4 regions of the Paraburkholderia sp. GAS38 genome follow, and region 4 is predicted to be linked to each of the others. Evidence: predicted binding sites of a transcription regulator. Region 4 holds the regulator's gene; each other region holds the start of a gene.
The links. Region 4 encodes LexA, which represses DNA repair genes until DNA is damaged. Its sites were predicted from a motif close to ACTGTATNNNNATACAGT; they were not measured.
Positions count from the first base shown of each region.

Region 1: P3T42_RS11340 (VRR-NUC domain-containing protein) is a predicted target of LexA. The motif match lies at 1,922-1,939, and genes of this name have one in related genera.
Region 2: recA (recombinase RecA) is a predicted target of LexA. The motif match lies at 1,531-1,548, and genes of this name have one in related genera.
Region 3: P3T42_RS04125 (PA0069 family radical SAM protein) is a predicted target of LexA. The motif match lies at 1,683-1,700, and genes of this name have one in related genera.

Region 1 covers NZ_JBNDJO010000004.1:208,515-212,724, forward strand. The annotation lists gene P3T42_RS11335 (helicase C-terminal domain-containing protein) at 1-103, opposite strand, end outside; gene P3T42_RS11340 (VRR-NUC domain-containing protein) at 100-1,818, opposite strand; gene P3T42_RS11345 (porin) at 2,118-3,308, opposite strand; gene P3T42_RS11350 (L-fuconate dehydratase) at 3,748-4,210, opposite strand, start outside.
Region 2 covers NZ_JBNDJO010000010.1:52,518-56,727, forward strand. The annotation lists gene P3T42_RS22560 (sensor histidine kinase N-terminal domain-containing protein) at 1-604, opposite strand, end outside; gene P3T42_RS22565 (response regulator transcription factor) at 614-1,396, opposite strand; gene recA (recombinase RecA) at 1,629-2,705, shown strand; gene recX (recombination regulator RecX) at 2,713-3,444, shown strand; gene P3T42_RS22580 (DUF2889 domain-containing protein) at 3,688-4,210, shown strand, end outside.
Region 3 covers NZ_JBNDJO010000002.1:3,351-7,560, forward strand. The annotation lists gene P3T42_RS04115 (D-amino acid dehydrogenase) at 1-969, opposite strand, end outside; gene P3T42_RS04120 (Lrp/AsnC ligand binding domain-containing protein) at 1,139-1,627, shown strand; gene P3T42_RS04125 (PA0069 family radical SAM protein) at 1,748-2,875, shown strand; gene P3T42_RS04130 (TM2 domain-containing protein) at 2,908-3,375, opposite strand; gene P3T42_RS04135 (PQQ-dependent sugar dehydrogenase) at 3,502-4,210, opposite strand, start outside.
Region 4 covers NZ_JBNDJO010000001.1:753,034-757,243, reverse strand. The annotation lists gene P3T42_RS03210 (universal stress protein) at 1-328, shown strand, start outside; gene P3T42_RS03205 (DUF2939 domain-containing protein) at 345-1,010, opposite strand; gene P3T42_RS03200 (hypothetical protein) at 1,086-1,430, opposite strand; gene lexA (transcriptional repressor LexA) at 1,465-2,118, opposite strand; gene P3T42_RS03190 (sulfate ABC transporter substrate-binding protein) at 2,409-3,449, shown strand; gene cysT (sulfate ABC transporter permease subunit CysT) at 3,582-4,210, shown strand, end outside.

The sequences.
Region 1 (4,210 bases), on a different contig from region 4:
CGATGCCTTCGGCGGCGGTTGGCGCGGGCGTAAAGCGCAGATCGAGATCGCCGCGCCGCGCCGTGAATTCGCACAATGCCCGCACGGCCACGACGTACGTCATACCGCCGCCTCGGTGCCGCCTGCGAGCGCGTCGTCGGTCCAGCGCACATCGAGCACGCGCACCGGCATGCCGTGCTGCGCGCAGTACTCCAGCCAACGGATCTGGTTGTCCTGCAGACGATCGCCCGGTCCCTTCACCTCGATCAACTCATAGCGCCGCTCGGCAGGCCAGAAACGCACCAGATCGGGCAGCCCCGAACGGTTGCTGCGGATATCGCGCAGTAACCGCTCGAAGCAGAGTTTCAGATGCGCGGCCGGCAGGCAGTCAAGCGCCTGCGTCACCAGTTCGGGCGTCAATACGCCCCAGAACACAAACGGCGACTGCAAGCCGGCCTTGCTCTGCAGATGCCGCAGGATCGTCTCGCGATACGCGCCGCTCTCGAGTTGCGCGAGGCATGCGTCGAACTGGGCGGCGCGGCGCGCATGGAAATCGGGCGCATGCAGATCCGCGGGGCCGCGCTGGAATGGATGGAAGAACGCACCCGGCAGCGCCGCAAACACCGGCTCCCAGCACAGCAAGCCGAATAGCGAGTTGATCAGCGCGTTCTCGACGTAGTGCACCGGCGCTTGCGGGCAGCTCAGATGGTCGCGCGCCACAAATTCCACGTTGAACGGCTCAACGGGCCGCTCCAGAACCAGCGCGCTACGTTCGATAGGCCGTGCGCGTGCGGCCCGCGCCACCGGATGACCCAGGCGGCGCTGCAGGCGCGGCAGCAGGCGCACGACGCGTTGGTGCTCCTCTTCGCTTTCCGGCGCCTCGGCGGCCTGCAACGCCAGCGTCAGCGCCGCGTCAAAGCGGCCGCTGCGTTCGAGCACCCGCATGCGCCGATGACGTGCGCCCGGCCACGCGCAACCGGCATAGACGGTCAGCGCCGCCTCCCAGTCCTGCCGGCGCTCGCAATGCTGGCCGATGCGGAACAGCAGCTTCGCACGGCGCGTGTCGAGCCAGGCATGGCCGGTTTCGATGGCCGCGATGTCGGCTAGAAGCGGCTCGATGGAATCGCCTTCGGCGAGCGTGTCGAGCGTTTCACGGCAGGCGTGCAGGGCCAGATAGCGGTCCACATCCTCTCGCTGCTGGAAGGCTCGCGACGACGGCGCGAACGCCACCGTTTCGTACTGGAACACGCCGAGATCGGCGAGCACGAACTCCGACCAGTCCTGCTGCAGATTGCCGAAAAACATCAGGCGCAGACGCTCGCACAACGGCGCGATGGCGACGTGAAGCACGCGGTCGGCGCTGTGCGGATCCCAGATGTCGTAGGGCTTCGTTTCGTCGTGGGTGGCGCGCAGGGCTTCGAGCAGATCCGACTTGCGGCCGCCTTTGCTCGCGCGGACGTGGGCAAACACGTGGGCAAACATCTGCTGCAGTTCGGGGCGGGTCGCGAGGTTGAACAACTCGTCGAGGCTCAGATGCGGCGCGGCGTCGATCCAGCCCAGCGCGACCAGCGGCGCAGCAGCCTGCAGCGGACAACCGATTTCGTCGTAGTCAAGACGGCTGGCCCTGAACAGCGTGCCCTTGCGCATCAGCATGCGCACGAGCAGCGCTCTTGAGGCCTGCGGTAGGCCGCCGAATGCGCCGAGAAAGTGGCGTTCGTCCGCGCCGAAGACGTCGTCGTAGCGCTCGGTGAGCCACGCCAGCGCGCGCTCGAAATTCAGCAGGTAATAAGGCACGCCCACCGAAGGCGCACCCGAAGCAGGCGCACTCCGGGAAGGCACACCCAAAGGCGGCGCAGGCTCGCCCGAGGGGCCGAAAGGCAACCCGGAGGGAGCGACGGAGGGCGCATCAGGAAGCATCGGTCACCACGGAGCATTCACAAAGACTGTATGTTTATACAGTCTATGATAGCAAACCCCGCATGGCCCGGGCGCTGACGCCGAGAAGAAACAGAAAACAGAAAACAGGAATGGCCGGACGTGGTGCCGGCAGGACGACTGCCCGCACCACGTCCGGCGGAAGCTCCCTTCCCCGCGGCACACCTCACGGCGCGCCGCGGATCAACAGGATTCCTCTTCGATCAGAAGCGGTGCTTCAGGCCGACCGCCACCACCACCTGCTGGTTACCCGACGACGGATCGAGGCTGTAGACGCTGGCATCGAACGCTGCATTGCCGTTGCCGCCGCCGACGCGCTGGTACACGCCTTCGAGGTAGACGTCGGTGCGCGGCGAAAGCAGATAATCGGCTTGCGCCATGATCTGGTTCCAGTGCGGCGTAGCCGACGTGTAACCCTTCGATGCGCCGCCGAAGCCGCCCGTCGTGTACGTATAGGCCGCGCCGAGGCTAAAGTCCGGCCGCACGAAATAGCGACCGTTGATTTCGAAGTTGTCGAACTTGATGTAGCTGCCGCCGATCGCGCCGGTCGAGGTGCTGCCGCCCTGCCAGATGCCCGTCACGTTGTCGGTGACGGAGTGGGTCCAGACGACGCCGATAGACGACTTGCCGAACTTGTATTGCGCACCCGCGCCGTAGATCTGCTGGCTGCCGCCCGTCGTGAGCTGGTCGCCGTCGCCCGTGCTGACTGCGCCGGACGCGTTCGCCAGCGAAGGCTGGGACGTACGGTTGATCTGCAGGTACGCCGCCGCGACATTGAACGGGCCGTACGTGTAGCTCGTGCCCAGGCTGTAGGCGCTGTTGTTGGCGAAGCCGCCCGCCTCGCCGGAGAACGCATACATCGCGCCCGCCTTGAAGCCGCCGTAGGAAGCGCTGCTGAACTTGACCGAGTTGTCGAGGCGCAGGTCGTTGTTCAGGTTGTCGTTGTCGTACACGTGCGCGGCCAGGTTGCCGCCGAAGCCCGAACCCGTCGCGCTCAACGGCGCGACGTAGTCAACCATGAAATCGTACTGGCGGCCGAGCGAGAGCGTGCCGTATTCGCTCGAACGCAGCCCCACCCAGGCTTGCCGGCCGAACAGGTCGCCGCCGTTCTTCAGGCCGCCGTTGTCCACGTTAAAGCCGTTTTCCAGCCAGAATACCGCGGAGAGGCCACCGCCGAGATCTTCCGTGCCGCGCAGGCCCCAACGCGACGTGAAGACGTTGCCGCTCTGCATCGACCAGGCGCTTGCACCTGCCGACGTACCGCTCGACGGCGACACGCGAGCGTTGTTCTGATAGACAACGCCCGTATCAATGAGTCCAAAAAGCGTGACGCTGCTTTGAGCGTGCGCCGCTCCCGCTACCAGCATGGCCGCCACCGCAGCCAGATATCGCATCTTGATCAATCCACACCCCGTTCAAGTACGTTTTTTCTCACTCGACGATCGGCGATCGCCGTGAAAAAAACGAGCGAAGTATAGGGTTGGGTTTAATTGCGTTGAACGAGATAATCGCGGAAATCAGACTTCCAGATTCTAGTGATAATTCTTCATAAAATCTTAACAGTCCCGCATACTGGCCCGCCTGCGGGCGGTTTCGGGGAATGGGATTCGAGGCGACCCGGCCAGCCGCGGATGACAGCGGCCGTCTGGCTCTCTACGACGGATGCGGCATGTCGCAAATCCACCACAAGCGGAATTATCGCTGCCTCAGCGGCGCTTAACAACATCATTCGAAAATTGCAATGATTAATTTCGCCCCGGTTTATGATTTGCTGCTGAAATTTAATTCTAATGATATCAAAAATTTAATTTAAAACGCAGGGTCTTGTGCATCCTAAGACCGCCAGGCAGGACCCTTGGGAAAGTGATACTGATCGAGCGAGGCCGCATGCATTTCGATGCTGTAGCCGGGACGCTGCGGCGGCATGTAGCGGCCATGGCGGATCACGACCGGATCGACGAAGTGCTCGTGCAGATGATCCACGTACTCGAGCACCCGGTTATCCAGCGACGCCGACACGCAGATATAGTCGAACAGCGAAATGTGCTGGACGTACTCGCACAAGCCGACGCCCCCCGCGTGCGGGCACACCGGCACGCCGAATTTCGCCGCCATCAGCAGGACCACGATCACCTCGTTCAGACCGCCCAGGCGGCAGCTATCCACCTGGCAAAAGTCGATGGCCTCGGCCTGCAGTAACTGCTTGAACATCACGCGGTTCTGGCAATGCTCGCCGGTCGCGACGCCGATGGGCCGAAGCCGGCGGCGGATCGCCGCGTGGCCGAGCACGTCGTCG
Region 2 (4,210 bases), on a different contig from region 4:
TGTCGTTGGCGAGCTGGCTGCGCTTGTCGAGCGTCTCGCCCACCTGCACCAGCACCGGCAGCGCGCCAGGCGTCTGTGGAAACTCGACCGTCGTATAGGCGACGCGGATGTCGTTGCCGCGCAGCACGTCGTCGCGGAACTCGACGAGCCCCGGCGGCGGCCGGTCTTCCTCGTGCGGCAGCGGCATGTCGCGATCGCCGCCCACCAGTTCGCCGCGCGTGCCGAGCACCTGGTAGAACACCTTGTCGACGTTGTCCGCACTCAGGAAGTCACGCGTCGCATCGGGCAGCGACAGTTCGGCGACGCCGTTGACCGGATGGATCTGCCGCGCCAGCACATAGGCATCGGTTTCGAGCGCGCGGTCGAACGGGCCGTTGGCGATCGACTTGGCGACCAGATACGTGACCGCAATGCTCATCGGCCACAGCAGCAGTAGCGGCGCCAGCATCCAGTCGAGAATTTCGCCGAACAGCGAGCGCGGCCGGGCCTCGGCGGCGGCTTCGGTTTCGTCGGGCGGCGCGAACGGGTTCGCGTAGCGGGCGTCGCGCGCCTCGTCGTCGAGGTCCGCCGCTTGCGCTGTGGCGCGCTCTACGCGTGCGGACATGGGTGGTCTCTATTTGAAGTGGTGGCTCGCGGGCATCGCGCTGGATGCGGGCGAGGCGGGCGCGGCCGGTTCGGGCGTCGAGCGTGAGGCGTGCGTGTCGGACGCCGCTCCGGCCGGCGTGGCCGAGGTGGCCTTTTCCAGGCAGTAGCCGAGGCCGCGCACGGTGATGATGCGCACACCGCTCGGCTCGATCTTCTTGCGCAGCCGGTGCACGTAGACTTCGATCGCGTTGTTGCTGACCTCTTCGCCCCATTCGCACAGGTGATCGACCAGTTGCTCTTTCGACACCAGCCGGCCGATCCGCTGCAGCAGCACTTCGAGCAGGCCCAGTTCGCGCGCGGACAACTCGATCACCTGCTCGTTGATATAAGCGATCCGGCCAACCTGATCGAACGACAGCGAGCCATGCCGCACCACCGTCGGGCCGCCGCCCGCGCCGCGGCGGGTCAGCGCCCGCACGCGCGCCTCGAGTTCGTTGAGGGCGAAGGGCTTGGCCATATAGTCGTCGGCGCCGAGGTCGAGGCCTTTGACGCGTTCGTCGACGCTGTCCGCCGCGGTCAGGATCAGCACCGGCAGGTTCGAATTGCGCGCCCGCAGACGGCGCAGCACCTCAAGCCCGGACATGCGCGGCAGGCCGAGATCGAGTATCAGCAGGTCGAACGTTTGCATCGACAGCGCGGTATCGGCTTCGACGCCGTTCTTCACGTGATCAACGGCGTATGCCGATTGGCGGAGTGATCGAACGAGACCGTCCGCGAGTATGCTGTCATCTTCGGCAATGAGAATTCGCATGATGCGCCAGCCTGGCTTTGCCGGCACCGTGATATCGCCCGGCGCGCAGCGGTCTCCAACGATTTTTGTGGGTAGTGTGGCGCACCCCGATCGCACATAAATGTCTCCACGTGCGAATCGTGCTTGCCAAAACTACTGTTTTTTTATACAGTGTCTGCGTTTAGCGTGCTGTCCGTGATGAATGGGCTGCACATCTGCCTCAGACGCCGTTCATCATAGCAAAGGACGATTCATGGAAGAAAGCAAGAAAGGCTCGGCTGGACTGACTGCTGAAAAGAGCAAGGCATTGGCTGCCGCGCTCGCGCAGATTGAAAAACAGTTCGGCAAAGGGTCGGTCATGCGACTCGGCGCAGGTGAGGTAGTCGAAGATATCCAGGTGGTCTCAACGGGATCGCTGGGTCTTGACATCGCACTGGGTGTCGGCGGTTTGCCGCGTGGCCGTGTGGTCGAAATCTACGGGCCGGAATCGTCGGGTAAAACCACGCTGACACTGCAGGTTGTCGCCGAAATGCAGAAGCTCGGCGGCACAGCAGCGTTTATCGACGCGGAACACGCGTTGGACATCCAATACGCCGGCAAGCTCGGCGTGAACGTGAACGATCTGCTGGTTTCGCAGCCGGACACGGGCGAACAGGCGCTGGAAATCTGCGACGCGCTGGTGCGTTCGGGTTCCATCGACATGATCGTGATCGACTCGGTCGCGGCACTGGTGCCGAAGGCTGAAATCGAAGGCGAAATGGGCGACTCGCTGCCGGGTCTGCAAGCGCGTCTGATGTCGCAGGCGCTGCGCAAGCTCACCGGCACGATCAAGCGTACGAACTGCCTCGTCATCTTCATCAACCAGATCCGTATGAAGATCGGTGTGATGTTCGGCAACCCGGAAACCACCACGGGTGGTAATGCGCTGAAGTTCTACGCGTCGGTGCGTCTGGACATTCGCCGGATCGGTTCGATCAAGAAGAACGACGAAGTGATCGGCAACGAAACGCGCGTGAAGGTCGTCAAGAACAAGGTCGCGCCGCCGTTCCGCGAGGCGATTTTCGACATCCTGTACGGCGAAGGCATTTCGCGTCAGGGTGAAGTGATCGACCTGGGTGTGTCGGCGAAGATCGTCGACAAGGCTGGCGCCTGGTACAGCTACAACGGCGACCGGATCGGTCAGGGTAAAGACAACGCACGTGAATTCCTGCGTGAGAATCCCGAGATCGCACGCGAAATCGAAAATCGCATCCGTGAATCGCTGGGCGTGAACGCAATGGCGGAAGCCGCCGTGGGCGCAAGCGCTGAAGTCGCGGGCGAAGAGGAGTGATCGTCGCGTGATACGCAAGGGCCGGCCTGTATCTCATGCAGGACGTGATGCGGACGGCCCGCGTGACGGTGATCCCGACGGAGACTCCTTCGACCCGTTCGAGTCTTTCGACGCGCACGATCAGGCTTCGGGCCGCGCGTCTGCGTCTCAACGTACTTCCGGCAGTTCCACATCGCCGGATTCTGGCGATGCCGCCAGCGCTTCCGCAGAAACCACCTACACCCGCTCGCGCCGCACGCCCGGCGAGGCGCCGTCCGATGACGACCGCGCCGCAAAATCCCAGCGCCCCGCTCGTTCGCTGAAAGGCCGCGCGCTCGGTTACCTGTCCCGCCGCGAATACAGCCGCGCCGAACTCGCGCGCAAGCTGACGCCCTTCGTCGAAGAGACCGATTCTCTGGAGACTTTGCTCGATTCGCTTGAAAGCGAGGGTTGGCTATCCGATTCGCGTTTCGCCGAGAGCCTGGTCCACCGTCGCTCGTCACGTCTTGGCGCCAACCGGATTGTCGGTGAGTTGAAGCGGCACGCGGTCGGCCAGACGTTGATCGAGGAGGCGAGCGCCCAGTTGCGCGAAACCGAACTGGCGCGTGCCCAGGCGGTCTGGCGCAAGAAATACGGCGAGCTTCCGCAAACCCAGGCTGAGCGAGCAAAGCAGGCGCGCTTTCTCGCCGCGCGCGGATTCTCCGGCGCGACGATCAGCAAGATCCTTAAGGGCATCGAGGACGAGTGGGCTGACGGCTAACGGCTAACGACGGCTAACATCAGACGCGCAGCGGGCCGCAGCCAGGACGCAGCCGGACCCAGCAACTCACACCCACACCACCCAGCAACCCACACCCCCGTCCGAACCGTTTGGCGCCCACGCCCGACGCGACACCAGGCCGCATCCGCCGGCCCCGGATTGGTGCTATGCACAATCCAACCTGTCTCAAATACCCGGTATGCTAAAATCAAGGGGTTTTCCAATTCGGCCTTTTCCTTCCGCATGCCGCTTTCCCCGCCCGTCTCCCGTCAGTTGCGCCATCGCCGCGCAATTCGTGCGGAAGCCTATGAGCGCGAGGACGGCCTGTGGGACATAGAGGCGTGTCTCACCGACCAAAAGCCACGTGATGTGGCACTTGCGTCGGGCGTCCGGCCCAACGGTCTGCCGATCCATGAACTCTGGCTCCGCATTACGATCGATCGCAAGCTCAACGTTGTCGACGCGCAAGCGTCGTCCGACTGGGTGCCCTATCCCGGTCTGTGCGAAGCCACCAATCCCGCCTATCGGGCCCTCATCGGGCTCAATCTGTTCAACAACTTTCGCCGCGAAGCCGCCCGTTTGCTGGGAGGCACGGCAGGTTGCACGCATCTCACCGAGTTGTGCGCTTTCCTTCCCACGGCCGCCATTCAGGCGTTCGCCGGTGAAGTGTGGAACACGAACGATAGTAAGCCGCCGCACGAAGCGGCTCCAGGGGACGCATCAGGGGACGGTTCACCCAAAGCCTCAGACGAACACTCAAACGACA
Region 3 (4,210 bases), on a different contig from region 4:
CAGCGATTTGTCGAAGCCGACGATCTCCGCCATCCCGCCGACGCGAATCCGGTCGTCGAAACGCGTGATCGCAATCTTGTAGGTTTCGTCGAGCACGGTGGACACAGGAGCCGCCGCCGCGTTGACGATGGGTGCCGTGATCGAATAGCCCTTCAGCGGATAGACCGGAATCTTGACGATGTCCGCGAGGAACTTGGTCGAATACGAGCCGAGCGCCACGACGAACGCGTCGGCGCGGACCAGTTCGTTGCCGCACTGCACGCCGGCGATCCGGCCGCCGGCCATGGCGAGCGCGTCGATCGGCGTGTTGTAGCGGAACGTCACGCCCAGTTCTTCGGCCAGTGCCGCGAGGCGCGTGGTGAAGAGCTGGCAATCGCCGGTTTCGTCGCCCGGCAGGCGCAGGCCGCCGGTCAGCTTGTGCGCGGTGGCGGCGAGCGCCGGCTCGGCGCGCGCCAGTTCGGCCGACGACAGCAGTTCATAAGGCACATTGGCGTCTTGCAGCACGGCGATGTCTTTCGCGGCGCCGTCGAATTGCTGCTGTGTGCGGAACACCTGCAGCGTGCCACCCGTACGGCCCTCGTACTGGATGCCGGTGTCGGCGCGCAGCGCCTGCAGGCAGTCGCGGCTGTATTCGGCGAGGCGCACCATGCGGCCTTTGTTCACCGCATAGCGCGCGGACGTGCAGTTCTGCAGCATCTGCCACATCCACTGCAGCTGGAATTGCGTGCCGTCGAGCCGGATGGCGAGCGGCGCGTGCTTCTGGAACATCCACTTGACGGCCTTCAGCGGCACGCCCGGCGCTGCCCACGGCGACGCATAGCCCGGCGAAATCTGGCCCGCGTTGGCAAAGCTTGTTTCGAGCGCGGGACCGGCTTCGCGGTCGATCACGGTCACTTCATGACCCGCGCGCGCAAGATAATAGGCGCTCGTGACCCCGACGACGCCACTGCCCAAAACGACGACTCGCATAGCTGCTCCAGAAGGTTCTTTGGGGCTCGCGCGTCCGTAGATGGCTCAACTCGTTGGTGAATCATTCGATTAACGAGGTGATACGCTTTCAGCCCAGTGTTAACCGCTATACTATTGAGTGTCCACTAGGTTTTGTTATTGTATTTTTCAGATTTTCAGTAGAAAGACCATGCGAACTCAGCGTCAACCGATTCGTGCACTCGACAAGCTCGATCACAAGATCCTCAGGCTCCTCCAACAGGACGGCCGGATGGCGATGAAAGACCTCGCGGAGCAGGTCGGGCTGTCGGTGACGCCCTGTATCGAGCGGGTCAAGCGCATGGAGCGCGACGGCGTCATTACCGGCTATCACGCCCGCGTCAATCCGGCCGAACTGGGTGCGGCGCTGCTGGTGTTCGTCGAGATTACGCTTGACCACAAGAGCGGCAATATGTTCGACCAGTTTCGCCGCGAAGTGCAGAAGATTCCCGAGGTGCTGGAATGCCATCTGGTCTCGGGCGACTTCGACTATCTGATCAAGGCGCGTATCGGCGAGATGGCCGATTACCGGAAACTGCTCGGCGACATCCTGCTGCAACTGCCGGGCGCGGTGCAGTCGAAGAGCTATGTGGTGATGGAAGAAATCAAGGAAACCTTGACGATCGCGGTTGGCGAGTAGGCCGCTGCGGGCCAGGTCAGACGGGCTCAAAGAGGACTCGACAAAAGGCTCAAACACTGTATATTTATACAGTGTTTGAGTCTTTTTCGTATCCGCTGTCCGTTTGCGCTGGACCTCACCGTGACCGATTCCGTCCCCGAATATCCGATCGCCCCGCCCGCGCCGCGCAAGGGTCGCGGCGCCGTCACGAACCTGCAGGGCCGCTACGAAGTCGACCAGCGCGAAGCGGTCGACGACGGCTGGGTGCTGCACGAGGAGGAAGAGGGTGGGCCGCCCGCGCTGCGCACGCAGGTCTTCGACGAGCGGGCGAAAACCATTCTGACCCGCAACGCGTCGCCGGACATTCCCTTCGGCGTGTCGCTCAACCCGTATCGGGGCTGCGAGCATGGCTGCATCTACTGCTTCGCCCGGCCTACGCATAGTTATTTGGGCTTGTCGCCGGGGCTCGATTTCGAGAGCCGCATTTATGCCAAGGTCAATGCGCCGGAATTGCTGGAGCGCGAGCTATCGAAGAAGTCTTACGTACCGGAGCCGATTGCGTTAGGCGTCAATACCGACGCCTGGCAGCCGGTCGAGCGCGAGTTGCGCCTGACGCGGCGGGTGATCGAAGTGCTGAGCGCGCGGGGACATCCGTTCGCGGCGATTACGAAATCGTCGCTGATCGAGCGCGATCTGGATCTGCTGGCGCCTATGGCGGCGCGCGGGCAATTCATGGCGGCCATCACCATTACAACACTGGATGCCGAGATTGCCCGCACGCTCGAACCGCGCGCGGCAACCCCGGCGCGCCGGCTGCGCACGATCCGCACGTTGAGCGAAGCCGGCATCCCGGTGGGCGTGAGCATCGCGCCGGTGATTCCGTTCATCACTGAGCCGGACATGGAGCGGGTTTTGGAGGCGTGTGCCGAAGCCGGCGCGAGCAATGCCAGCTATATCGTGCTGCGTCTGCCGTGGGAAGTGGCGCCGCTCTTCAAAGATTGGCTCGCGGCGCATTTTCCGGATCGCGCGGAGCGGGTGATGAGCCGTGTGCGCGACATGCGGGGTGGCAAGGACTACGACGCCAACTTTGCGACGCGTATGAAAGGCGAGGGTTTGTGGGCCGACCTGCTGAAGCAGCGGTTTCATCAGGCTGTCCGCCGGCTCGGTTTGAACGAGCGCCGGCGCGGCATTCTCGATATGTCGCAGTTCATGCGCACGGCGCCGACGGCTGGCCCGGTGCGCGACGATCCGCAGATGAATCTGTTCTAGGCGGGGCGCGCAACACCTGGGCGCCGTCTCTGCTATTGGGACAGCGTCTTGTCCGGCTGGACTTGCGATTCGAAGTAAGTCTGGAAAGTTACCGCGAGGGCCGTCATGAGCAGCATTGCGCCAATGAACAGCGAAAAGATCACCACGAAAATCACAGCCCAGCCGGAGCGGCTATGTTGCTGGGACTGCGGATTGAATTGCGCGTCCCATTTTTCGTCGGGGCGCAGGCCGTAGACGATCGCCGCGAGGAAGGCGGCAAACAGGGAGATGGCGCCCGGAACCGCCAGCACCCAACCAGGCGTCGAGGTCCGTTCACTGGCGATCAGCAGCAGAACGCCTGGAATGCCGGCGAGCGTGCAGATCAGGTGGAGCCAGCCATACACGTCGCGCTTTCCATATAGATAGAAGCGGTGCGCGCCGAGGCTGCCGAAAAAGAAGGCGAGCGCCGCGGTCAGCGTCTTGGACCTGAAGCGTGAGGAATTCGAAACGCGCGTGGACATGTGGGCAAGAGTTCAGTGACAGGCAGTCGCAAGGACCGGCGCGCAACGGTGCGCGGACCGACGCGCATTCTACGCCCGGCGGCATGGCGGCGGTCATGTCGACCCTGATGGAGAGCATTCGTCGCGTCAGGGCGCCGTGTACGTCACGCGATAGATCGCGCCTGCGTAGTCGTCGCTGATCAGCAAGGAGCCGTCGGGCATCGGCAGAACGTCGTTCGGGCGGCCCCAGACGCTTTCATCGGGCATCAGCCACCCTTCGACGAACACCTCCTGATGGATACCGCTGCCGTCCGGGTTCGTGACGACGCGCATGACCCGGTAGCCGACTTTCTTGCTGCGGTTCCAGGAGCCGTGCTCGGCGATAAAGATGTTGTTGCGATACGCGGCGGGGAACATCGAGCCGGTATAGAAACGCATGCCCAGCGAAGCGACGTGGGCGCCGAGCTTCAGCACCGGCGGCGTGAAGGCGCTGCAGGGGTGATCCTTGCCGTACTCGGGGTCGGACGTGTCGCCGCCGTGACAGTACGGATAACCGAAGTCCATGCCGGCGCGCGGGGCGCGGTTCAGCTTGTCGTCGGGGACGTCGTCGCCCATCATGTCGCGGCCGTTGTCGGTGAACCAGAGTTCGTGAGTGACCGGGTGCCAGGCGAAGCCGACCGTATTGCGTATGCCGCGCTCCACGGTTTCTTCATGACTGCCGTCCGGAGCCATCCGCCCGATCATCGCGTAGCGGTCGCGGTCGGGCAGGCAGATATTGCACGGCGCGCCTTGCGGGACGTAGAGCTTGCCGTCTGGGCCGAAAGCGATGAATTTCCAGCCGTGATGGCGGTCGGTG
Region 4 (4,210 bases):
GCAGAGCGCAGGGCTATTGACCGACGTGGCCTGCGGCAGCTTCGAGAAGACCGCCCGCGACATCCTCCAGGAAGGCGTGGACTGGCTCACCGAGCGCGGTGTGACGGCGCAAGGCCACTTTGCGTTCGGCCATCCGATCGACGAAATCGCCAACCTCGCCAACGATCTGCAAGTGGATCTCGTGGTGGTCGGCCATCGCTGCCGCACTGGCCTGTCGCGCTGGTGGATGGGGGCGGGCAATACGCCTTTACTCGACCGGATTTCGTGCAGCATCCTGGTGGCGTGCTCGTCGGTGCAGGAGCAGCAGCAAGCGGCCGCTGCGGCCTGATTCGTTCAGTTGGCGTTTAGTTGGCGTTCAGATCGACCGCCGCGAGCTTCCACGAAAATAGCCCTTCGCGTCGCAGAATCGCGGCATAGCGCGCGTCGCCGACGCCATGCTGATACGTCACGGCGAATTCGTTGATGCCGCGATAGCCGGCCGTGGTTTGCGGCGGCTGCGGCGGCGCGGCGGTGGTTGCTGTGGCCGGCGCTGTGGCGGCCGGCGCAGGCACTGTAGGCGCCGGCGTTGAATCCGCCGCGCCGGTGCCGGGCGCATGGCTCGCCAGATCCGGCGGCGCAGGCGGACGTTGGGTGAGATCGCCGCGTGGCGGCATGCCGTTCAGCAGCGCAGCCACGCCATCCGGCGTGGCATAGGCGTCCACTAACGGACCAATCAACGCCACGCCGATCATTGCCCCAATGGCCGCAAGCGGATTGCCGTTCGCCCGCGCTTCGAGCCGACGCGTCAGCAAGCCCGAAACCTGTTCCTTCAGGCTTTCGCGTAACGCCGGATAGTCCACGTACTCGCTGACGGTCTGCGCATCACGCGCGTCGGCCGCGCGCTTCAGACGATCGAGCGCGAGGTAGGGCGACGCATAGCCATACCCCAGCACGGCGACGATCACGATCACAACCAGAACAACGATCAACGGCCGGACAAAGCCGCGTTTTGCAGGTGTTGAAACAGCCATCGGACGAGATTCTCCGTTAGAGGGGATCTAACGTGGACCGCAACCGCGGCAAAACGATCCCCCACACGCACGCCCTTACTCGAACAGCGCGTTCTGCAAGCCGGCGCGTTCTTCGGCGATGCAACGGTCGATCATCCGGCACACTGCGTCGACGGTGCCGACCATAATGAGCCGCGACGGCCCGTGGTAGACCCGCACCGGCGCGCGCCGGGCCGGTTCCGCCGTATTCAGCCCCGAATTCAGCGACACCCGTGCGAAGGCCGGCAGCGCCGACGGCAAGGTTGAGGTGCGCGGCTCCTCCACGTCGAATAACGAAGCCGTGGCACTGGATGCCTCGATCGGTGCGCAGGGCACCAGGCTGCGCAAGTGGCGCAGGCGACCGAACTGGCGGAAGGGCAGCAGGCGGGCAAGGCGTTCCATGAGTCTCTCCAGGCTTGATTCAGGGCAGCAGGGTTCAGAATTCGGTGGGGCGGATCAGCCCCACCGCAATGCCTTCCAATGCGAATTCCGCACTGCCGGCCTGAACGAAGATGTTGTCGTAATCGGGGTTCTCGGCGATCAGCTCGATACCGTTCGGCCGCCGCTTGAGACGCTTGACCGTCACGTCGTCGCCGAGTCGCGCAACGATGATCTGGCCGTCTTTTGCTTCGCTTTTCTTCTGCACGGCGAGCAGGTCGCCGTCGAAGATGCCGGCGTCCCGCATGGACAGCCCGCGTACCTTCAGCAGATAGTCCGGCTTGCTCGAAAACAGCGCCGGGTCGCAGGCGTAATGCTGCGAGATGTGTTCCTGCGCGAGGATCGGGCTACCTGCGGCCACCCGGCCGATCAGGGGCAGCGACAACTGCATGATGCTGGCGTGCGGCAGCGTGAACTGGTGCGGCGCGTCGTCATTACCGGCCAGCAGCAGCCGGATGCCGCGCGAAGCGCCCGCCGCGAGTTCGATCACGCCCTTGCGGGCCAGCGCCCGCAGGTGCTCCTCCGCCGAGTTGGCCGAGCTGAAACCCAGTTCGGCGGCGATCTCCGCGCGGGTGGGCGGAAAGCCGGTGCGTTCGATAGCCCGGCGGATCAGATCGAAAACTTCTTGCTGTCGTGCGGTGAGTTTGGTCATGGCGCCACTGTATGGATAGACAGGTGACTGTATTTTTATACAGTATTCGGCGCAATTCAAGCTTTACTTTAAGTTCGTGTCCCTGGGTGTCGTTGTGGCGTCGCTTTGGGGCGTCTTAACGGCCGTTTTCGTGCCGCAACGCCACGTCTGGCTGTCATTACCACTTTTGAGTATTAAAAAATGAAGAAACATTATTTTTAATGATGAAAGCCCTTCGATAGACTGGCCTCCACTCGCTGCATAGAACACGGGACGCGCAGTCCCAACCAACCACGACGCGGAGAAGCTGGATGATCGATCAGGGCACGGGGCTCGCAGGCAAGACCAGGAAACTCATCACGGTGCTGGCGCTGGGCGCCGCAGCGGCACTCGGCCTGGTGGCCCAGACGGCTGCAGCGGACACGACGCTGCTCAACGTGTCCTATGACCCGACACGCGAGCTGTACCAGCAGGTCAACCAGGCATTCGGCAAGGAATGGAAGGCGCAGACCGGCGAGACCGTCACCTTCAAGCAGTCGCACGGCGGCTCGGGCGCGCAGGCGCGCTCGGTGCTCGACGGCCTGCAGGCGGACGTCGTCACGCTCGCACTCGCTTACGACATCGACGCGCTCGCCAGCAAGGGCATCGTCGACAAGAACTGGCAAAAGCGCCTGCCGGACAACGCGGCGCCGTACACCTCGACCATCGTGTTTCTGGTGCGCAAGGGCAACCCGAAACACATCAAGGACTGGGACGACCTGGTGAAGCCGGGCGTGTCGATCGTCACGCCGAACCCGAAGACCTCGGGCGGCGCGCGCTGGAACTATCTGGCGGCCTGGGCCTACGCCGAGCATCAGCCGGGCGGCAACGACCAGAAAGCCAAGGACTTCGTCTCGAAGCTCTATAAGAACGCCGGCGTGCTCGACTCGGGCGCGCGGGGGGCGACCACGAGCTTCGTGCAGCGCGGTATCGGCGATGTGCTGATTGCGTGGGAGAACGAAGCATTCCTGTCGTTGAAGGAATTCGGTCCGGACAAGTTCGAGATCGTGGTGCCGTCGGTGAGCATTCTGGCCGAGCCGCCGGTGGCGGTGGTCGACAAGGTGGTGGACAGGCACGGCACCCGCAAGCTGGCCGAGGCGTATCTGAACTTCCTGTATAGCGAGCAGGGCCAGGAGATCGCCGCGGAGAACTTCTACCGTCCGCGTTCGGACAAGGTGCCGGCGGCTTTGACCGCGAAGTTTCCGAAGCTGAAGCTGTACACGGTGGACGACTCGTTCGGCGGCTGGGCGAATGCGCAGAAGACGCACTTTGCGGATGGCGGCGTGTTCGATTCGATCTACTCGCCGCAGTAAAGCGCAATCCGCAGGACGCAATCCGGCACGCCACATGTGGCGTGCCTTTTGTTCACGTGTTTAGGCCACGTATCGGCGACGTGTTGGGCCGACAGTGGCCGCCGTGGTTTTCACCCTGAAAGAGCATTCCGCATGACGACGTTGACCTTCCGCAAGCCCAGCGCGTTACCCGGCTTCGGCCTGACGCTCGGCATCACGGTGGCGTATCTGAGCCTCGTGGTGCTGATTCCGCTCGCGGCGACCTTTCTCAAGACGGCTTCGCTCGACTGGGCCCAGTTCGTGCGCGCGGTCGCCTCGCCGCGCGTGCTGGCCTCGTACCGGCTGACGTTTTTCTCGGCGCTCGGCGGCGCGCTGATCAACGCGGTGTTCGGCTTTCTGGTCGCCTGGGTGCTGGTGCGCTATAAGTTTCCGTTCAAGCGTCTGGTGGACGCCGTCGTCGATCTGCCGTTTGCGTTGCCCACCTCGGTGGCGGGCATTTCGCTCGCGGCGGTGTATGCGGGCAACGGCTGGATCGGCCAGTTTCTCGAGCCGCTCGGCATCAAGATCGCGTTTACGCCGGCCGGCGTGCTGGTGGCGTTGACCTTTATCGGCTTGCCGTTCGTGGTGCGCACTGTGCAGCCGGTGCTGGAAGAATTCGAACGCGAGCAGGAAGAGGCTGCGGCGTGCCTCGGCGCATCGCGCTGGCTGACGTTTCGCCGCGTCGTGTTGCCCGCGGTATTGCCGGCGCTGCTGACCGGTTTCGCGTTGGCCTTCGCGCGGGC